DNA from 2 places in the Micromonospora sp. WMMA1976 genome. Region 1 is predicted to be linked to the other one. Evidence: riboswitches for the same ligand, from Rfam matches in the RefSeq annotation. Region 1 holds a riboswitch; the other holds the start of a gene.

The links. Region 1 has a riboswitch for thiamine pyrophosphate ahead of thiE (thiamine phosphate synthase). Riboswitches for the same ligand answer to the same signal wherever they lie in the genome.
Region 2: linked by a shared signal. The riboswitch ahead of O7546_RS21865 (ECF transporter S component) and the one ahead of thiE (thiamine phosphate synthase) in region 1 are both predicted to bind thiamine pyrophosphate.

Annotation. Positions count from the first base shown of each region.
Region 1 covers NZ_CP114912.1:5,454,408-5,465,188, reverse strand. The annotation lists gene O7546_RS25070 (DUF559 domain-containing protein) at 158-1,183, opposite strand; TPP riboswitch at 1,302-1,413, shown strand; gene thiE (thiamine phosphate synthase) at 1,408-2,034, shown strand; gene thiO (glycine oxidase ThiO) at 2,031-3,116, shown strand; gene thiS (sulfur carrier protein ThiS) at 3,107-3,307, shown strand; gene O7546_RS25050 (thiazole synthase) at 3,304-4,086, shown strand; gene O7546_RS25045 (thiamine phosphate synthase) at 4,149-4,814, shown strand; gene thiD (bifunctional hydroxymethylpyrimidine kinase/phosphomethylpyrimidine kinase) at 4,897-5,685, shown strand; gene thiC (phosphomethylpyrimidine synthase ThiC) at 5,703-7,286, shown strand; gene O7546_RS25030 (hypothetical protein) at 7,334-9,958, opposite strand; gene O7546_RS25025 (cupin) at 10,033-10,341, opposite strand; gene O7546_RS25020 (LLM class F420-dependent oxidoreductase) at 10,338-10,781, opposite strand, start outside.
Region 2 covers NZ_CP114912.1:4,774,680-4,785,460, forward strand. The annotation lists gene O7546_RS21855 (SIS domain-containing protein) at 85-834, opposite strand; gene O7546_RS21860 (alpha/beta hydrolase) at 831-1,667, opposite strand; TPP riboswitch at 1,744-1,850, shown strand; gene O7546_RS21865 (ECF transporter S component) at 1,926-2,516, shown strand; gene O7546_RS21870 (ABC transporter ATP-binding protein) at 2,630-4,063, shown strand; gene O7546_RS21875 (energy-coupling factor transporter transmembrane component T) at 4,060-4,860, shown strand; gene O7546_RS21880 (hypothetical protein) at 5,088-5,450, opposite strand; gene gndA (NADP-dependent phosphogluconate dehydrogenase) at 5,794-7,236, shown strand; gene O7546_RS21890 (thioredoxin reductase) at 7,264-7,488, opposite strand; gene O7546_RS21895 (hypothetical protein) at 7,636-7,821, opposite strand; gene O7546_RS21900 (isoprenyl transferase) at 7,890-8,666, opposite strand; gene recO (DNA repair protein RecO) at 8,699-9,571, opposite strand; gene O7546_RS21910 (DUF4097 family beta strand repeat-containing protein) at 9,674-10,453, shown strand; gene O7546_RS21915 (acyltransferase) at 10,476-10,781, opposite strand, start outside.

The DNA.
Region 1 (10,781 bases):
GGGGCTTGCCCCGCGCTGCGGGCGTGCGCCCACCGTGGCCGCCCGCGCGCGGAGACACCCATAACGTTCCACTCAGAGGCAGCGCTCACGATGGGTGGAACGGCATGGGTGTCAAAGGGGCCTTGAAACACCTATGGCGTTCCACTCGTCGCCAGATTCAGTCGCGAGTGGAACGCCATAGGTGTCTGCGGGCGGCCTTCCGACGCCCGTGGCGCCCGGCCCGGCCAGGCGGCGGGTGGCGGGCCGGGGTGGGGCGGAGCTGCGGGCGTGGGTCATGGTTTGCTGCGGTGGCGAGACGTTCGGCCAGGGCCTGGCGGACCAGGGCGACTGTGGCGTCGGGGCGGCGTAGCACGTCGTCGGCGGTGAACCGCAGCACCACCCACCCGGCCGCGCGGAGCGCGTTCAGGCGTGCCACGTCCCGCCGGAAGTGCGCCCGTTCGCGGTGGTGGTCGCCGTCGTACTCGACCGCGAGGCGGAGCGCCGGCCAGGCCAGGTCCACCCGGGCCACGAAACGTCCGCCGGCGCGTACCTCGTGCTGAGCGACGAGCGGGCCGAGGCCGGCGTCGAGCAGAAGCAGCCGCAACCGTGTCTCCATCGGGGACTCGCTCAACGGCTCGGCCAGCGCCAGCACCTCCCGCAGCAGCGGAGCACCCGGCCAGCGCGACCGGGCGGCGGCGTAGGCCCGCAGGCAGGGCAGCTTCACGACCCGGCGACGCAGCAACGCGTCGATGGCGACGAGCGCGTCGACGCGGGTGCCGTGGCGGCCCAGGTCGAACGCGGTGCGCAGCGGGGTGGTGACCGGCAGCCCGCCGACGAGGGTGTGGTCCCGCTCCGGCAGCGGCGACCGGACCACCCGCATCCGTGGGTGCGGTCGCAGTCGAGCAGCAGTCGGCAGCAGCACGCTGACCGGCGCGTCGCGGGTGAGCACGTCCGCGCCGAACAGCCACGCGGCGCTGCGTCCCGCCAGCACGGCACCCGTGGGCAGGCGCAACGCCACCGCCTCGCACCACATCCGATGGTCGCCGGCGCGGTATCCGTCCCGGTGCACGTACACGTCCGGCAGCAGGCGGATCCACGCCGGCCCGCGCAGCATCGTCCAGGTGAGCAGCCCTTCGGAGACGGCACTGCCGCCCCGGAACGGCACTGTCGCCAGGCGGCGCGGGACGCGGGCGGGAACGGACATCCGGGCAGCGTGTCGTGACGGGACGGTCACCCGCTGCCCCGATCCGGCGGACGGCTGGTGTCTGGGAAAAACCTCACCCGGGCTTCCGTACGGGCGGGAGGCGTCGTACGGTAGGCCGCAAGTGACCCACGGGAGCCCGGTGCGGACCGGGCTGAGAGGGGGGCTGGGAGCCCCCGACCGTCGAACCTGATCCGGGTAATGCCGGCGCAGGGAGGAGCGTTGCCGTGCTGTCCCTGGGACGACTGCATCTCATCACCGACACCCGGCCGGGGCGTGACCCGCTCGCCGTGCTGCGTGCCGCCCTGCCGGTGGCGGGCGCCGACCTCGTCGTGCAGGTGCGCGTGGAGGACGACGCCACCGACCGGCAGGCGTACGAGCTGGCGTGCCGCGTGACCGAGGCGTGCCGGCCGTACGGGGCGCGGTGCCTGGTCAACGACCGGCTGCACGTGGCGCTCGCGGTGGACGCCGCCGGTGGCCACGTCGGCGCGGACGACCTGCCGGTCGCAGCCGCGCGCCGGGTGCTCGGTCCGGACGCGGTGCTCGGCGCGACCGCCCGGGAGCCGGTAGGCGCCCGCGCGGCGGTGGACGCGGGAGCGAGCTACCTGGGCGTGGGCCCGTGCCACGCCACCACCACCAAGTCCGGCCTGCCGGACCCGATCGGCCCTGGCGGGGTACGTGCGGTCGCCGAGGCGGTGAGCGTGCCGGTGATCGCGATCGGCGGGGTGACCGCCGCGACCGTGCCGGCGCTGCGGGCCGCCGGGGCGTACGGGGTGGCGGTTGTCGGCGCGCTCAGCCTGGCCGCCGATCCCGCGCACGCCACCGCCGAGCTGCTGCTGGCGCTGACGCGATGAGCCCGGCCGACGTGGCGGTGGTGGGCGCCGGGCCGGTGGGACTCGCGATCGCGTGGCGGTGCGCGCAGCGCGGACTGCGCGTGGTAGTGCACGACGACCGGCCCGGGTCGGGCGCCTCGTCGGTGGCCGCCGGGATGCTGTCGCCGGTTGCCGAGGCGTACTTCGGTGAGCACGAACTCACCGCGCTGCTCGTCGAGTCGGCCGCCCGCTGGCCCGGCTTCGCCGCTGAGCTGACCGAGGCGAGCGGCGTCGACCTCGGCCACCGCACCGAGGGCACGCTCGTCGTCGGGCTCACCGCCGACGACCTGGCCGAGGCGGGGCGGCTGTGGTCGTACCAACGGGGGTTGGGACTGCCGATCACGCCGCTGCGCCCCTCGGAGCTGCGCGACCGCGAACCGGCGCTGGCGCCGCGCGTGCGCGGCGGCGCTGTCGCGCCCGGCGACCACCAGGTCGACCCGCGGCGGCTGGTCGCCGCGCTGCGCACGGCCGCCGAGCGCGCCGGGGTGGAGCTGCGCCCGGCCCGCGTCGGCGCGCTGTCCGAGCTGGACGCGCGGGTCACTGTGGTCGCGGCGGGCTGCGGCGCGGCGGCGCTGACCGGCCTGCCGGTCCGGCCGGTGAAGGGCCAGGTGCTGCGGCTGCGCGCGCCCGGTGGCGGTCCGCCGGGCTTCCGGCACGTGATCCGGGGGTACGCGGACAGCGAGTCGGTCTACCTGGTGCCCCGGGACAGCGGTGAGGTCGTGGTCGGGGCGACTGTGGAGGAGCGCGCGGACACCGCTGTCACCGCCGGTGGCGTGCTGACGCTGCTGCGCGCCGCCGCCGAACTGGTGCCGGAACTCGTCGAGTACGAAGTGGTGGAGGCAGTCGCCGGGCTGCGTCCGGGTACGCCGGACAACGCGCCGATCATCGGGCCGCTGCCCGGGCAGCCGGGCGTGCTCGCGGCGACCGGGCACCACCGGCACGGCATCGTGCTCACCCCGGTCACCGCCGACCTGGTCACCGAGCTGATCGTCACCGGCGAGCCGGATCCCGCGCTCGCCCCCTTCACCCCGGACCGCTTCGGGAAGGAGCGCACGTGGAACTGATCGTCAACGGCACCGGCCGGACGCTGCCCGAGGGCGTCACCGTCGCCGAGGTGGTCCGCACCGTCACCGACCGGGAGCGCGGGCTCGCCGTAGCGGTGAACGGCGAGGTGGTGCCGCGCGGCGGCTGGTCGGCGAGCGTCCTGCGCGACGGCGATCGCGTCGAGGTGCTCAGCGCCACCCAGGGCGGGTGAACGGCATGTCCACGCTGGAGATCGGCGGGGTCGCGTTCGGCTCCCGGCTCGTCCTCGGCACCGGCGGCGCGGCCAACCTGCACGTGCTGGAGCAGGCGATCCGCGCTTCCGGCACCGAGCTGGTGACGTTGGCGCTGCGCCGGGTGGACACCACACCCGGCGGGTCGGGCGGCCTGCTCGACCTGGTGGAGCGGTGCGGTGTACGGCTGCTGCCGAACACGGCCGGCTGCCGTACCGCGGTGGAGGCGGTGAAGACGGCGCACCTGGCCCGGGAGGCGTTCGACACCGACTGGGTGAAGCTGGAGGTGATCGGCGACGAGCGCACGCTCCTGCCCGACGGGGTGGAGCTGCTGCGCGCCGTCGAGGAACTGGTGGCCGACGGGTTCACCGTGCTGCCGTACACCTCGGACGATCCGGTGCTGGCGCGGCGGCTGGCCGACGTGGGCTGCGCGGCGGTGATGCCGGCCGGGTCGCCGATCGGTTCCGGGCTGGGCATCGGCAACCCCCACCACATCCGGCTGATCCGCGCGGCCGTGGACGTGCCGGTGGTGCTGGACGCGGGCATCGGCACCGCCTCCGACGCCGCGCTGGCGATGGAGCTGGGCTGCGACGCGGTGCTGCTGGCGAGCGCCGTGACCCGGGCCGCCGACCCGGTGGCGATGGCCACAGCGATGCGCTACGCGGTCGAGGCCGGGCGTCTGGCGTACGGCGCGGGCCGTATCGCCCGCCGCTTCCACGCCCTGGCCTCCACCCCGGATGAGGGACGGCCCGACCTGTGACCGCCTCACGCCTAGCGGATCTTGGTACGGATGCGCCCTCCGAGGGGCGGCCGCGTACCAAGATTCCGGGCGGGCCGAGCGGCGTCGTGCTGCTCACCGATCGGCGGGTTGCTCGGGGGGCGCTTGTCGACGTGGTGGCGGGGGCCGTGGGTGGGGGAGTGCGGTGGGTGGTGCTGCGGGAGAAGGATCTGCCGCGCGCCGAGCGCCTCGCGCTCGCCGCCGACCTGCGCGCGATCCTCGCCGAGGCGGGCGGCACGCTGATCGTGGCCGGCCCCGATCCGCTCGACGGGGACGCGGTGCACCTGCCCGCCGCCGGCCCGTACCCGCCGCCCGCCGTCGGGCTGGTCGGCCGCTCCTGCCACGACACCGCCGAGCTGGCCCGGCTCACCACCGAGCACTACGCGACGCTGTCCCCGGTCTACGAGACCAGGACGAAGCCCGGCTACGGCCCGCCCCTGCGGCCGACCGGACTCGCCGCCCTGGTGAAAGCCAGCCCGGTCCCGGGGCTCGCCCTCGGCGGCATCGAAACGGCAGCTCAGGTAGCGGCCTGCGTAGAGGCAGGCGCAACAGGAGTAGCAGTGCTCGGCGCAATCATGCGGGCGAACGACCCCGCCGAAACCGCCACCACGCTGGGCAGCGCCTTCCAGGAGGCGGCCACCCGTGTGGCGCGCACCCACCCCGCGCGATCCGACGAAGGCCCGCACGAGAAGGGCTGCGGCCGACCGTGACCACGGAGGGATCAAGCCTGACCGCCCGGAGTGGGCACGGTCGGCCGCAGCCCTCAACCGCAACCACCGGTGAAGGAAAGCAGTGACGCCGAAAACAGTTCTCAGCATCGCCGGCTCCGACTCCGGAGCGGGAGCGGGCATCCAGGCCGACCTCAAGACGTTCGCCGCGCTCGGGGCGTACGGCACGACAGTCCTCACCGCAGTCACCGCGCAGAGCACCAGGGGCGTGGACGCCGTCCTGCCGCTGCCGCCGCAATCGGTGCGCGACCAGATGGACAGCGTGCTCGGCGACTTCGACGTGCGCGCCGTGAAGACCGGGATGCTCGGCACCCCGGCGGTCGCCGATGCGGTGGCCGAGGCGGCAGGGGCCGGGCGCCTGCCGCACCTGGTCGTCGACCCGGTGCTGGTCGCCACGAGCGGGCACCGGCTCGGCGTGGTGGAGGCGGTCGAGCGGCTGCTGCCGTACGCGGAAGTGGCGACACCGAACTGCGCGGAGGCCGCGGCCCTCACCGGAGGCCCGGTGGGCACCGTCGAGGAGATGGTCGCGGCGGCCGAGGCGCTGGCGGCGCGCGGACCGGCGTTCGTGGTGGTGACCGGCGGCGACGTGGACGCCGACGGCGAGTCGGTCGACGTGCTCGCCGGCGGCGGGACGACCCGCCTGCTGCGCGCGCCCCGGGTGGACACCCGGCACAACCACGGCACCGGCTGTTCGTTCTCGGCCGCCGTCGCGGTCCGGCTCGCCGCGGGCGACGCGGTGCCGGTCGCGGTGGCCGCCGCCAAGGAGTACGTCACCCGCGCGCTGACCGGCGCGCGGACCTGGGAGCTGGGCGCGGGACGCGGCCCGCTGGACCACTTCGGCTGGTCCGCATGAGCGACAGGGAGGCTGTCATGCAGGCACGTCGCAAGGTGTACGTGGAAGGGTCACGCCCGGACATCCGGGTGCCGTTCGCCGAGGTGCCGCTGACCGGGGACAACCCGCCGGTACGGCTCTACGACACCTCCGGTCCCGGCTCCGACCCGGAGGTGGGGCTGCCCGCACTGCGCGGGCCGTGGATCGCCGAGCGCGGCGACGTGGCTCCGGTGCGCGGTGCCGGCACGCCGCTGGCCGGAACCCGTCCGACCCAGCTCGCGTACGCCCGGGCCGGAATCGTCACGCCGGAGATGGAGTTCGTGGCGATCCGCGAGTCGGTGTCGCCGGAGTTCGTGCGGGACGAGATCGCGGCCGGCCGGGCCGTGCTGCCGCTGAACGTGAACCACCCGGAGTGCGAGCCGGCCGTCATCGGCAAGGCGTTCCTGGTGAAGGTCAACGCCAACATCGGCACCTCGGCCGTCACCTCGTCGGTGGCCGAGGAGGTGGAGAAGCTGACCTGGGCCACCCGGTGGGGCGCGGACACCGTGATGGACCTGTCCACCGGCAAGCGCATCCACGAGACCCGCGAGGCGATCGTGCGGAACGCTCCGGTGCCGATCGGCACGGTGCCGATCTACCAGGCGCTGGAGAAGGTCGGCGGCGACCCGGTGAAGCTGAGCTGGGAGGTGTTCCGGGAGACGGTCATCGAGCAGGCGGAGCAGGGCGTCGACTACATGACCGTGCACGCCGGGGTGCTGCTGCCGTACGTGCCGCTGGCGGTGGACCGGGTCACCGGGATCGTGTCCCGGGGCGGCTCGATCATGGCGGCCTGGTGCCTGGCACACCACGAGGAGAACTTCCTCTACACGAACTTCCGGGAGCTGTGTTCGCTGCTCGCGAAGTACGACGTGACGTTCTCCCTCGGTGACGGCCTGCGCCCCGGTTCCATCGCGGATGCCAACGACGAGGCGCAGTTCGCCGAGCTGCGCACGCTCGGTGAGCTGACGAAGATCGCCTGGGAGTACGACGTGCAGGTGATGATCGAGGGCCCCGGGCACGTGCCGATGCACAAGATCAAGGAGAACGTGGACCTCCAGCAGGAGTGGTGCCACGAGGCGCCGTTCTACACGCTCGGGCCGCTGACCACCGACGTCGCGCCCGCGTACGACCACATCACCTCCGCGATCGGCGCGGCGATGATCGGCATGTTCGGCACCGCGATGCTCTGCTACGTCACCCCGAAGGAGCACCTCGGGCTGCCCGACCGCGACGACGTGAAGGCGGGCGTGATCGCGTACAAGATCGCGGCGCATGCGGCCGACCTGGCCAAGGGGCACCCGGGCGCGCAGGCGTGGGACGACGCGCTGTCGAAGGCCCGGTTCGAGTTCCGCTGGGAAGACCAGTTCAACCTGGCGCTCGACCCGGAGACCGCGCGGGCGTACCACGACGCGACGCTGCCCGCCGAGCCCGCGAAGACGGCGCACTTCTGCTCGATGTGCGGGCCGAAGTTCTGCTCCATGAAGATCACCCAGGAGCTGAAGGACTACGCGGCGCGGGGCATGCGCGGCAAGTCCGAGGAGTTCGTCGCCTCCGGATCGCGGGTCTACCTGCCGCTGGCGTGAGCGGGGCCGGGGCGGGCCGTTTCGACCCGGTCCGCCCCGGCCGTCGTTCAGTCGCGGTGGTGCCGTCCGGTCCGCAGCGAGCGGGCGTCGTCGGCGTTGTCGTCCGAGGCGAGACCGGCCACCCAGTCCACGTACTCGTCGTCGGCAGCGGTGGTCGGCTCGGCCGTCCGCTCGGCCGGCTCCGGCTCGTCCTTGGCCCGGTTGCGCCGGAACAGGCCGCGCCGGGGCTTCGACTTCCCGCCGGACGCGTCGGCGTCGTCCGGTCCGGCGTGCCGCCCGCGCCGGGAGTCCGTCTCCGTGGCCTCCGGCAGTGCGGCGGTGGTGTCCGGCAGTGCGGATTCCGCCTCGCCCGGTGCGGCGGTCGCCGCCTCGGGCCGGGCGACAGGCTTCCCCGCCTCGGGCCGGGCGAGCGGCCCTGCCGGGCGGGCGTTCGTGGCGAGCGCGTCCCATCCGGTGCTCGCGCCCGGCTCGGGCAGACCCCGGTGGCGGGGACGCGGCGCCGGCTCGGCCGGGGCGGTCGTCTCCGCGCCGTCCCGGGCCGGTGTCTCAGGTTCGGTGGTCGCGCGGCGCGGGCGGCCCGCCGGAGTGATCGGCCAGGCCGGGCGTACCTCGCCGGGCGTTCCGGTCACGTCCTCGAACATCGGGAACCGGGGCCGGGTCGACGGGACCGGCGCCGGGTCGTCGAAGAAGAAGTTGCGTCCGGTACGCCCGGCCGGTGCGACCTCGTTCGAGCCGGTGCCCGTGTCCTCCCGGTGCGGGTCCGTGGCCTGGGGAACCGGGGCGGCGTTCGTGGTGTCCGGGTCGGGCCGGGTCCGCCCGCCGGGCGTCGTCGGCGCGGCCTCGGCGCCGGTGCTTGTCGGCTCGGCGTCGGCTCCCCCGCTCGGCGTCGTCGGCGCGGCGTCGGGCCGGCCGCTCGGTGTCGTCGGCGCGGTGTCGGCCGGGGTGGAGCCGGGGGAGGCCGGGCCGGTGGCGCGCGGGGCCTTCGGCGCGCGGGTACGCCGGGGGCGGGTGGCGCGGCCCGTCGCGCCGGTGTCTCCGAGGGCTTCGGCCGGTGGCGCGGCGGGGGTGTCGCTGTCCGGGTCGGCCGTGACCGGTCCGGTGAGGGCGCCGCTGTCCGTACGCGGGCCGGGAACGTGGCTGTCGGCGGTGCCGCCGGTGGCCGGTGACGTGCCCGCGCCGGTGCTCGGGGAGGTGTCTGCCGTGCCGTCGGCGGGTGACACCGGCCCGTCGGTCGTCCCGCTGGACCGGCCGGCGCGGGTACGACGCGGCCGGGTCACCCGTGGCGTAGTGGCCGCCGCTTCCGGCTCCGGTGTGGCATCGGCCGTGCCGGGAGCCGAGCCGGTGCCGGAGGCGGCCTCGCTGTCCGTCGGGATGCCGGTCGCCTGCCCGGACGCTCCATCGGCGGCTTCGGAACCGGCGACGGCCGGGTCGACCGGGACCGGGACCGGGTCGGGGCGGCCCGCGGCGAGGACGTCGATGGCCGAGGTCCGGCGGCCCGGGGGCAGCAGGCCCGGCATGGGCTGGCCGTGGCCCGTGTCGGTGACGGCCGAGCGCTCACCCACCGGCCGTTCCGCAACTGCCGGCTGTTCGAAGGCGGGCAGATCCGCGAGGGCCGGCCGGCCGGTGGCGGGCAGATCGGTACCGGCCGGAGCCGTCGCCGTGGCCGAGCCGCCGGGCTCCGGCCAGTTCCAGTGCGCGGGCGCGGCGGCGCCGCTCGTCACCGGAGGCACGGACGGGGCGGCCGGGACGCCTGGAGTGGACGAGTGCGGCAGCGGGGCGAGGATGTCGGTGGCCTCGACCGCGTCGGGGTCACCGGTGGCGGTGACCGGGCGGGGCAGCACTGTGGTGGCGGTCGAGCCGAGCGCGCCGGCGATCACGGCGATCAGCGCGCCGTAGTAGGGCGCGACCTGGTAGCGGTCGGTCGCCGAGCCGGGACCGGCGGTCAGGTAGGCGAACGCGACGAGCACCGGACCGGCCGCCCCGGCCGCACCGCCGATGAGCGGCGGCCACTCGGCCCGGCGCGCGAGTACGCCGACCGCGCCGCCGGCCAGCAGAGCGAGCACCGGCAGCAGCAGCATGGACAGGCGTTGGGCCGCCTCCGGATCGAGCCAGGAGGGTTCGAGGACGCCGAGCCGTACCGTGGCGAGCGGGCGGTTGGCGACGATCGTGGGTGCGACGGAGAGCAGCGCCAGCAGCCAGACGATGCCGGCGGTGATCGCCACGCCCCAGCCGAACGGCGGCTTGAGCAGGACGGCGATCGCCGCGCCCGCCCCGACCACCGCGCCGAGGGCGGCGCAGATGCCGGCGGCCCAGACCGGGTCGACGGATCCGCCCAGCTCGGCCGCGCGGGCCGGTTGCATGCACAGCGGGGCGACCACCATCGCGCCCAGCGCGCTGACGCCGGCGATGGAGAGCAGTTCGGTGGTGCCGCCGGGACTGTCGTCGCGGCGGGCGAAGCGCTCGGTGAGGACGGCTCCGGCGACCGTGGCGACAGCGGCGAACCAGCCCACCCAGACGAGCTGGGCGGGCCACCGGTTGACCGAGACGTCCACGAACGCGCCGTCGAGGCGTACGACTCCGAAGCCGTACGCGATCCCCAACTGGCCGGCCCCGGCCAGTACGCTCACCCCGAGCGCCGTGAGCAGCAGCCTGCCCCACGTCCGAAAGGCCATGTCGGGCACGTTACGGCCCGGTGCCCCCGATCGCCACCTTGCCGCCGCGCGGCGCGGCGAACCTGCCGGTGTGGCTACTTCAGCTCGACCAGGCGCGCGAGGTAGGTGGTGTCGCCGACGTTGGTGAGCATGTGCACCGCGCCCGGGTCGCGGTAGACCACGCCGCCGGTCGGCTCGTCGGCGTCGATGGTGGTCCCGTCGATCGTCTGCACCACGTTCTTCGCGCCCTGGATCGCCACCACCAGGTACGGGTGGTCGTGGCGGTGCAGCGGCTGCCGCTCACCCGGCTCCAGCCGGATGTGCCAGACGCGTACGCGGTCGTTCTCGTACACGATCTCCTGGCCCACCGGGCCGAGTTCGAGGTCGGCGGAGAGTTCGGTCATCGTGGTCCGTCCAGTCGGGGGAGCACCTCGGCGGCGATGAGCTCCACGTGGTCGAGGTCGTCGAAGTCGATCAGGCGCAGGTGCACCCGGGTGGCCCCGATCGCGGCGAACTCGCCGATCCGGTCGACCAGCTGGGCGGGGGAGCCGACCACCGGGTCCTCCGGCGGCAGCGCGCTGGTGACGTGCAGCGGCGCGGCCCGGCGCTGCGCCTCGGCGTCGGTGCGTCCGATCGCCACCACGATGCCGGCGGAGAGCGTCAGCGGCGCGCGGCCGGAGGCGTCCCGCCCGGCGCGATCGCACGCCTCGCGCACCCGCTCGTACGCGGCGGCGGTTTCGGCCACGCTCTTGAACGGCATGTTGAACTCGTCGGCGTAGCGGGCGGCCAGCTCGGGGGTGCGCTTCGGTCCCCGGCCGCCGACGATCACCGGCGGGCCGGGCTG
Region 2 (10,781 bases), 680 kb from region 1:
CCTCCCCGGGAGACGGCACGGCCGGCGGGTGAACGCCCACCGGCAGGAGCGCCTGTGCCCCGTACGGCTGATCACGAAACCGGTTCAGGATCCCCGGCGGATGCGGCCCGCGTACCGTGCCTCCAGCTCGGCGTTGTGCTCGTCGCCGCCGGTGATGTTCGCGGACAGGTAGACCGGCGGGCGCTGCCCCGCCGCGACCAGCCGGGCCACCACCTCGGTGACGATCTGCTGGGCCAGCAGCGCGGCAGTGATCGAGGAGACCGCGCCGACCGCGCCGCCGCCGGGTAGCGGCAGCGTGGCGTCGCCGTACGGGGCACCGTTGTCCAGCACCACGTCGGCGAAGTCGGCGAGCTTGCGGCCGGACGGGTGCCGCGAGGTCATCCGCGCCGAGTGCTGCGCGGAGGTGATCGCCACCAGGCCGTGCCCGCGTTCCTTCACGACGGACGCGAACTCGACCATCGCCCCGTTCACGCCCGAGTTCGAGGCCAGCACGAACACGTCCTGCGGCCGGATCGGCGCCAGCTCGTAGAGGCGGTGCGCCACCGCCGGATCGCGTTCCAGCTTCGGGCCGAGCACGTCGGCCGGGTCGCCGCCGACCAGCACCAGGTCACGCAGCGCGATCCGGTTGGTGGGCACCAGGCCGCCGGCCCGCCCGGCGATCTCCATGGCCAGCGCCTCGGAGTGCCCGGTGCCGAACGCGTGCACCACCCCGTCGGCCTGCAGTGCCGCCGCGATCAGGTCGGCCGCTTCGGCGACGTTCTGCCGCTGCTCGGCGGCGACCCGGCCGATCGTCTCGGTCACCACCGCCAGGTACGCCTCGGCGCTCACCGTCATGCCTCCTCCGTTCCTGCGCACCGGGCGAGGATCGCCTCGGCCAGCGGGCCGGGCGCCTCGTCCGGGATCCAGTGGCTGACGCAGGACAGCGTCACGAACCGGTAGTCACCGGTGACGTGCGCCGCGCACGCCTGCGCGGCCGTCCGGCCGATCGCCACGTCCTTGTCGCTCCAGACGAACGTAGTAGGCACCCCGACCGGCGCGACCGCCTTCATGTCCGCCCCGGTCATCGCGCGGTACCAGTTCAGCGCCGCCGTCAACGCGCCCGGCTCGCGCATCGGCTCGGCGTACCGGGCGACCGCTTCGGCGTCGCCCACGCCGCTCAGCAGCTTGCGCAGCGTGGCGCCGTTCCACGCCAGCAGCACCTTCTCCGCCGTACCGGGCTTGCGGAACAACGCGATGTACGCGGACTTGACCTTCTGCCGGGGGTCGGTGGCGAGCGCGTGGCCCATCGCGGACGGGTGCGGCACCGACACCGCGGTCAGCGTCCGCACCCGGTCCGGGTGCGCCGCCGCCAGGCCCCACGCCACGATCGCGCCCCAGTCGTGGCCGACCACGTGGGCGCGAGTCACCCCGAGCGCGTCGAGCACCGCGGCCGCGTCGGCCACCAGCTCCGGAATCCGGTACGCCCCGACGTCGGCCGGACGCGCGCCGGGCGAGTAGCCGCGCTGGTCGAGCGCGTACGTGCGCAGCCCGGCGGCGTGCAGCGCGGGCGTGACCGCGTCCCACTCACCGGAGTGCTGCGGGAAGCCGTGCAGCAGCAGGACGGGATCACCGCCCTCGGGGCCGCCGGCGCGTACCTCGAACGTCAGTCCCCGCGCATCCACCAGCATGATCGCCACCATACCGACACTCGCCCTGCTGGGCCGGGGGCCGTGGTCGGTGCTAGCGTCTGCGACGAGACAACTTCACATCCGACAGGGGAGCGCACAGCGCTGAGAGTGCGGGCCGGTGCCCGCAGACCCTCGAACCTGATCTGGGTAATGCCAGCGCAGGGAGTTCGGTCGACCTCCAGCCGCGTCGCCGTCCGGTGACCACCGGGCGCGGCGTGCGTCTTCTCCTGGTTCACCTCGACGAACTGGGAGCCAACCGTGAACCGTACCGACAGCAACCGCTGGCGTACCGTCGACATCGTCGTCGCCTCGGTCATCGCCGTCGCCTTCGGCGTCGTCTTCTGGGCCTGGGGCCTGCTCTGGAGCGCCACCGACGCGGCGTTCGCGTTCTTCCCGCCGGCACAGGCCGTGCTCTACGGCGTGTGGCTGATCCCGGCGGTGCTCGCCGGCCTGATCATCCGCAAGCCGGGCGCTGCGCTGTACTGCGAGACCGTGGCCGCGATCATCTCCGCCCTGCTGGGCAGCCAGTGGGCGAGCATCGTGATCCTCCAGGGCCTGATGCAGGGCATCGGCGCCGAGCTGGCCTTCGCCGCGTTCCGGTACCGCTCGTTCCGACTGCCGGTGGCGGTGCTGGCCGGTGCGCTGACCGGTCTCGGCGCGGCGATCTTCGACTTCGTCTACTGGAACAAGGCGTTCGACTTCGCCTCCTACCGCCTCCCGTACGCGCTGATCACGATTGTCAGCGCCACGATCGTCGCCGGTCTGGGCGCGCACGTCCTCACCCGCGCGCTGGCGAACACCGGCGTCCTGGACCGCTTCCCCGCCGGCCGGGATCGCGCCCTGGTCTGAGGCTCGCCTCGCACCGCCCCGGTGATCAAGGAGTTTGCGTCCGCCGGGCACGGTTTCCCGGACGCGAACTCCTTGATCACGCAGGCTGGGCCGGGAGAGGGGGTGGGTGGGCGGTGAGCGGGGTGGTACTGCGGGGGTTCGGGTGGCGGCACGGGGGACGGAAACGCTGGGCTCTGCGCGGGGTGGATCTGCGCGTGGAGAGCGGCGAGCGGGTGCTGCTGCTCGGACCCTCCGGCGCCGGCAAGAGCACGCTGCTGGCGGCGCTGGCCGGGCTGCTGCCGGAGGACTCCGGCGAGCAGGAGGGAACCGTCGAGATCGACGGGCTGGACCCGCGCAAGGCCCGCGAGCGCGTCGGCATCGTCTTCCAGGACCCGGTATCCCAACTCGTCATGGCCCGCTCCGGTGACGACGTGGCGTTCGGGCTGGAGAACCGTGGCGTACCCGCCGGGGAGATCTGGCCCCGCGTCGACGAGGCGCTGCACCGGGTCGGCTTCCCGTACGACAGGGACCGCCCCACCGCCGCGCTCAGCGGCGGCGAGCAGCAGCGGCTCGCGCTGGCCGGCACGCTCGCGCTGCGCCCCGGGCTGCTGCTGCTCGACGAGCCTACCGCCAACCTCGACCCGGCCGGCGCCGGCCTGATCCGCCGGGCCGTCGCGAATGCGCTCGACCCGGACACCACGATGGTCCTGGTCGAGCACCGGGTCACCGAGGCGCTGCCGCTTGTCGACCGCGTCGTGGTGCTGGAACCCGGCGGCGGGGTCCGCGCCGACGGGGCGCCCGACGCGGTCTTCGCCGCGCACGGCGAGGCGCTGGCCGCCGCCGGGGTCTGGGTACCCGGGCACGTCGCGCCGCCCCGGCACGCCACCACGCCGCCCGGCGACGTGCTGCTCACCGCGGAGCGGCTCGGCCTGCCGCCGCGGCTCGACCCCACCGATCTTCGGGTACGCGCCGGCGAGGCGCTCGCCGTCCTCGGCCCCAACGGGGCCGGCAAGTCCACACTGGCACTGCTCCTGGGCGGCCTGCTGAAGCCCGGCACGGGCGCCGTCACCGCGTCGGCGGAACTCGCCGGGCGGGACGCACGTACTCCCCCGCACCGCTGGCGGGCACCCGCGCTGGTACGCCGGATCGGTTCGGTGTTCCAGGACCCGGAACACCAGTTCGTCACCGCCACTGTGCGCGACGAACTGGCGCTCGGCCCGCGCCGCACCGGCCGGCCCGAGTCGGCGGTCACCGCCACCGTCGACGAGCTGCTGCACCGGTTGCGGCTGGACCGGCTGGCCGGCGCCAACCCGTACACCCTCTCGGGTGGGGAGGCGCGGCGGCTGAGCGTGGCGACGGCCCTGGCCACCGCGCCCCGCCTGCTGATCTGCGACGAGCCCACGTTCGGCCAGGACCGGCGGACCTGGCTGGAGCTGGTCGACCTGCTCGCCGAGCTGCGCGACGCCGGGCACGGCGTGGTCACGGTGACCCACGACGAGGACTTCGTCGCCGCGCTGGCCGACCGGACGCTCACCCTGCCCCGCTCCCCCGACGGGGTGGTCGCGTGATCGGCCTCGAACCGGTCGCCGCACCCGGCGCACCGCTGGCCCGGCGCAACCCGGTGGCGAAGCTGGCCGCCGCCGTGGTCTTCACGCTGATCCTGGTGGCGACGCTCGACCCGGTGGCCCCGGCCGTCGCCATCGCCGTCGAACTCGCGGTGCTCCCGCTGTTCGGCGTCCGCTACCGGGTGCTCGCCCGCCGGGCCTGGCCGCTGCTCGCCGGTGCCGTGGGCATCCTCGTCACGCTTGTGCTCTTCGCGGCCGACCGCTCCGGCCGTGTCCTGCTCGAAGCCGGCCCGGTGCTGGTCACCGAGGGGGTGCTCGTCACCGCGCTGGGCCTCGTGCTGCGGATGCTCGCCGTGGCGCTACCAGGCATCGTCGTGTTCGCCACCACCGACCCGACCGACCTGGCCGATGCGCTGATCCAGAACGCGAAGACGCCCGCCCGGTTCGCCATCGGGGCGCTCGCCGCGTTCCGGATGGTGCCGCTGCTGGAACAGGAGTGGCGGATGATCAGCATGGCCCGCCGGGCCCGCGGCGTGGACGCCGGCCGCAACCCGGTGGCGAAGCTGCGGCTGTTCGCGTCCACCGCGTTCACGCTGCTGGTGGGCGCCATCCGGCGGGGTACCCGGCTGGCCGTGGCGATGGACGCGCGGGGCTTCGACGCGGGTACGCCGCGCACCGTGGCCCGCCCGCAGCGCTTCACCCGCGCCGACGCGCTGCTCGTCGCGGGCGCCGCCCTGCTGGCAGCCGGCGCCCTGGCCACAAGCATCGCCCTGGGCACCTTCCGCCCCTTGATCGGCTGACCCCGAGCCCAGTCCCCGCCCAGCGCCCCGCCCCCCGCCCCGCCCCGTTGATCATGAAGTTGACGGTACCGGTTGCCCGTTTTGTCGCCGCCAACCTCATGATCAGCCAGGGTCGGGCGAGATCTTGGTACGGAAGGGCCCCTATGGGGGCCGGAATCTTCCAAGATCTTCGGGGATGCTCGGGCAGGCCCCGGATGAGGGGGCCTGCCCGGTGGGCGGGCTGTCGGTCAGCTGCGGCGGAAGGCGTAGAACCGGGTCTGGCCGGCGCGCTGGCTCCGCCCGGTGAACCGGGCCTGCTGCCCTGCCGGTGGACCCGATCTGGGCGGCGTCGCGGATGCGCCCGGCAGGACCGGGGTCTCCGGAGACTCCGAGGGCGACACCGTCGGCGCAGCCAGGACTGGCGACACCGCATCCGGGGACACGGCGGGCGCCGCCGGCTCGGTGGGAAGCACCACCGGGGACACGGACGCCAACGGCTCGGTGGGGAGCACCACCGCGGGTGGCGTCTCCATGAGCGCGTCGAGGTTCGGCGTGGTCACCTGCGGCGACGACTGCTTGCGGGACTTCTTCGGATTGCGCTTCGCGGGCATTCGCGGGCCTCCTGTCGTGCGGGCGCGCCGACCGGGACGCGCCGAGCGAGGGCTCCGGTGCGTTCCGATCACGACAGACACCGCGACCGACGGTGGCGGGGAAGGAATGCGGACGCCCGGAGCAGGACGGGTCCACGGCACTGGCGGCGGTGGACCGGGCTCGGAGGTGGGGCGTCACATACGCATGCGGCAACGCTACCCCGCCACCGGACGCCCCGCACCCGAATTAACGCAAGGACGCACGGCCACGCCTCGGTCACGCCCTGTCGACGTCCCCGCCCGCTCCCCCGGCGACCGCGATACGGTCGCAGCACGGCAGCACGAACGAGAGGTGGCGGTACGCATGGCAGAGCAGGCGACGGCGCAGATCGGGGTCACCGGTCTGGCGGTGATGGGCCGCAACCTGGCCCGGAACCTGGCCCGCAACGGCTTCGCCGTGGCGGTGCACAACCGGTCGCCGGAACGTACCCGCAGCCTGGTCGCGGAGCACGGCGACGAGGGCACGTTCGTGCCGTCGGAGTCGCTCGCGGACTTCGTCGGCTCGCTGGAGCGGCCCCGCGCGGTGATCGTGATGGTGAAGGCCGGCGCGCCCACCGACGCGGTGATCGACGAGCTGATCCCGCTGCTGGAGGAGGGCGACATCGTCGTCGACTGCGGCAACGCGCACTTCGCCGACACCCGCCGCCGGGAGGAGGCGCTGCGCGAGCACGGGCTGCACTTCGTCGGCACCGGTGTGTCCGGCGGCGAGGAGGGCGCGCTGCTCGGCCCGAGCATCATGCCCGGCGGGTCGGCCGAGTCGTACCGCAAGCTCGGGCCGATCTTCGAGAAGATCGCCGCGCAGGTGGACGGCGAGCCCTGCTGCCGGCACATCGGGCCGGACGGCGCGGGCCACTTCGTGAAGATGGTGCACAACGGCATCGAGTACGCCGACATGCAGCTCATCGCCGAGGCGTACGACCTGTTGCGGGCCGGTCTGTCGGCGAGCCCGGCGGAGATCGCGGAGATCTTCCGGGAGTGGAACGGCGGCGAGCTGGGGTCGTTCCTCATCGAGATCACCGCCGACGTGCTCGGCCACACCGACGCGGCCACCGGCCAGCCGTTCGTGGACATCGTGCTCGACCAGGCCGAGCAGAAGGGCACCGGCCGCTGGACCGTGCAGAGCGCGCTGGACCTCGGCATCCCGATCACCGGCATCGCCGAGGCCACGTTCGCCCGGTCGCTGTCCGGTCACGCCGACCAGCGCGAGGCCGCCCGCCGGGTGTTCGCCGACGCGGGCGACAAGTGGCAGGTGGACGACCGGGACGCGTTCGTCGAGGACGTGCGCCGCGCGCTCCTGGCCAGCAAGATCGTCGCGTACGCGCAGGGCTTCGACCACATCCGGGCCGGCAGCCGGGAGTACGACTGGGACATCGACCTGGGCGGTACGGCCACGATCTGGCGGGGCGGCTGCATCATCCGGGCCGGTTTCCTGGACCGGATCCGGGAGGCGTACGACGCGGAGCCGGACCTGTCGACGCTGCTCGTCGCGCCGTGGTTCGCCGAGCGGGTCAGCGCCGGCGTACCGGCCTGGCGACGGGTGGTGGCCGACGCGGCCCGGGCGGGCGTGCCGGCCCCGGCCTTCGGGTCGTCGCTGGCCTACTTCGACGCTCTGCGGGCGCAGCGGCTGCCGGCCGCGCTGATCCAGGGCCTGCGGGACGACTTCGGCGCGCACACCTACCACCGGGTGGACCGGCCCGGCTCGTTCCACACGCTCTGGGCGGGCGACCGCTCCGAAGTGGAGGCGTGAGCCGCACCGGCAGCCCGGCCGGACGCCTCACCAGGCCCGCTGGCCGTCCGGGTCGGGCGCCCACCCGGCGGCCGGCTCGCCCGCCGCCAGCTCGCCGATCTCACCGGAGCGGACGGCGGGGGTGTGCCCGAGGTCGGCGCACCACCGCTGGGCGACGTCGGCGCACAGTGCGGCGACGGCGTCCCGGCGAGCCGGCTCCACCAGGTCGGCGGCGGCCAGGGCAGCAGTCATCTCGTACCGGAGATCGCGCATCCTCCACCCCCGTGGCGGGCGCGCACCCGGCGGCACGCCCTGCGCCGATCGTAGAGCGCGACGCCCCGCGCCCGGCGGGAAAGCCGGATGCGGGGCGTCACGGTCGGGCCGGATGCCGGCCACGGCCACCAGGGCCGGACGTCGCGGTCAGAAGAACCGGCGACGCTTGGCCTTCTGCGGCCGGACCAGGTCGGCGCCCTTGGTCAGCAGACGGCTCACCCCGGACGGGCCGCGACGGGCCTCCAGGGTGTGGCTGAGCCGGCGCGCGCCGGCCGCTGCCAGCGGCACGGCGACCGCCATGAACGCCCACTGCGCGATCCGCTTCTGAATCATGTGGTTCACCTCCGCGTTTGCTGTCTGGAGGTATCGGTACCCAGCGCGGCGCCCCGGTAAGCGTGACGTCAGGCGCCCGGGGCGACCGGGTTGGGCAGGGCACCGCCGAAGCGGCGGTCGCGTTGCGCGTACAGCTCGCAGGCGTACCAGAGATGACGGCGGTCGAAGTCGGGCCAGAGCGTGTCCAGGTAGACCAGCTCGGCGTACGCGGTCTGCCAGAGCAGGAAGTTGGAGATGCGCTGCTCGCCGGAGGGGCGCAGGAACAGGTCGACCTCGGGCACCTCGGGGTGGTAGAGGTACCGCGCCACCGTCTTCTCGTTCACCTTCGCCGGATCCAGCTTGCCGGCGGCGACGTCACGGGCGATCCCGGCGGCGGCGTCGGCGATCTCGGCCTGGCCGCCGTAGTTGACGCAGAACTGCAGCGTCAGCGTCGAGTTGCCGCGCGACATCTCCTCGGCGGTCTGCAGCTCGGAGATGACGCTCTTCCACAGCCGGCCGGCGCGGCCCGACCAGACCACCCGTACGCCCAGGTCGACGAGCTGGTCGCGGCGGCGGCGGATGACGTCCCTGTTGAAGCCCATCAGGAAGCGGACCTCGTCGGGCGAGCGCCGCCAGTTCTCGGTGGAGAACGCGTACGCCGACAGGTAGGGGATGCCCATCTCGATCGCGCCCTCGACGGCGTCGAACAGGCTGTGCTCGCCCTGCTCGTGCCCCTTGGTGCGGGGCAGCCCGCGCTCCTTGGCCCAGCGGCCGTTGCCGTCCATCACGATGGCGACGTGGCGGGGCACCGCGGCGGGCGGCAGCGCCGGCGGACGGGCGCCGGAGGGGTGCGGGGTCGGCGGCACCGGCTCGCGGCGGGTCGCCCTCGTCGATCGGATCACTCGGTCATCTCCCTGTTCACACCGGCGACTGGCCCGGCGCCGGAGCGCGGCGGGACCACATCCGGTCCCGCGACGCCGGGCGGCGGGACCGCGCCGGCCGCCGGGGCACCCCGGTCGACCAGCGGCAGCGAGCGTAGCGCGCGCTCCAGATGCCACTGGAGGTGCGCCGCGACCAGCCCGCTGCACTCCCGGCGTACGCCGGTCTCCGCCGCGTCGGCGTACCCCCAGTCGCCGGAGGTCAGCGCGGACATCAGCTCCAGCGTGGCGGGCGCGGGGTGGGCGGCGCCCGGCGGGCGGCAGTCCGGGCAGACGGCGCCGCCGGCCGGTACGGAGAACGCGCGGTGCCGGCCCGGCTCGCCGCACACGGCGCAGGCGGCGAGCGCCGGCGCCCAGCCGGCGAACGCCATGCCGCGCAGCAGGTACGCGTCGAGCACCAGCGTGGTGGCGTGCTCGCCCCGGGCGAGCGACTTCATCGCGCCGAGGGTGAGCTGGAACAGTCGCAACGACGGCTCGCGCTCGACCGGGGTGAGTCGCTCGGCGGTCTCGGCGATCGCGCTGGCCGCGGTGTAGCGGGGGTAGTCGCCGAGGAACCGCTTGCCGTACAGCTCGATCGCCTCGACCTGGCTGACGGTGTGCAACGAGCTGCCCTGGTTGCCCTTGGGGTCACCGGCGAGCTGGAGGTCGACGTGCCCGAACGGCTCCAGCCGTGCGCCGAACCGGCTCGTGGTGCGCCGCACGCCCCGGGCCACCGCGCGCAACCGGCCGTGCCGGCGGGTGAACAGCGTGATGATGCGGTCGGACTCGCCCAGCTTCTGCACACGCAGCACCACCGCGTCGTCGCGGTAGAGCTGTCGGCGGTACCCGGCCATCAGGCCATTCTCCCTCCGGGTGCGATCTCAGGGTCGGCTCGGGGTGCACCGGCGGGCGATCCCCGATGTGCCGGGCGCCGAGCCGGTCCTAATGTGCTGGCCATGGCTTCGCTCCGCACCGCGGTGGCCGCGACCGCTGCCGCCGCCCTCATCGTTCTCTCCGGGTGTGACACCCTCTCGTTCCGCCGCCTCGACTACGACCACACCGAGCGGACCAGGATCACGAAGATCACCGTGGACGACGACGGCGCCGGCGACGTCGTGGTGCGGGCCAACGGCCCCGCCGACCAGGTACGCGTCAAGCGCGTGGTCCGCTACCAGGGCGACGAGCCGACCAGCCGGTACGAGATCAAGGGCGACGAACTCGTCCTGCCCACGGACTGCGGGCACCGGTGCAGCATCTCCTGGGAGGTGACCGCGCCGCCCGGTGTGGTGGTCCGCGGTGGCACCGGCTCGGGCAACGTCGACCTCACCGACGTGGGCGCCGTCGAGTTCACGCTCAGCTCCGGCGACCTGACCATCAGGGGCACCACCGGCGAGGTCCGTGCCTCCACCACGTCGGGCAACATCCGGGTCGTCGAGGCGGCCGGCCCGGTGCGGCTGCGGGCCCGCTCCGGCGACATCGAGGCCCGCCGGCTCGCCTCCGCCGTCGACGTGGAGACCACCTCCGGCAACATCGTCGTCGAGCTGGACGAGCCGGCTCCGGCCCGGGTGCACGCCACGAGCGGCGACGTCGACCTGGCCGTACCGGCCGGCCGCTACCGGGTGCGCGCCACCGCGACATCCGGCGACACCGACGTACGCGTCACCGACGACCCGACCGCGTCGGTGACGCTCGAAGCGTCCGCCACCAGCGGCAACGTCACGGTAAGCACGCGCTGAGCGGGCCGCGCCCGGTGGTCGCTCAGTCGCCGCCGGGCGCGTCCCGCCGGGACGCCGGGACGCCGTCTCTCCGGCCGGGGTCCTCGGGCGGGCGACGCGGGCCCGGCACCCGGGCGCCGACGCTGACCAGCGCGTCCTCCGCCCCGGCGGGGGCCGGGCTGGCCGGGGCGGCCGCCGCCCGGTCGGCCACGGTCCGCCGCGGCTTGCCGGGGAGCAGTTCGGGGGTACGCCGGGCGGCCACGTCCTCGACCCAGCCGACCATGAGCGTCACCACGCCGACGAGCGCGAAGACCAGCCCCACCCGCAGCCACAGGCCCACCGGGTCGCG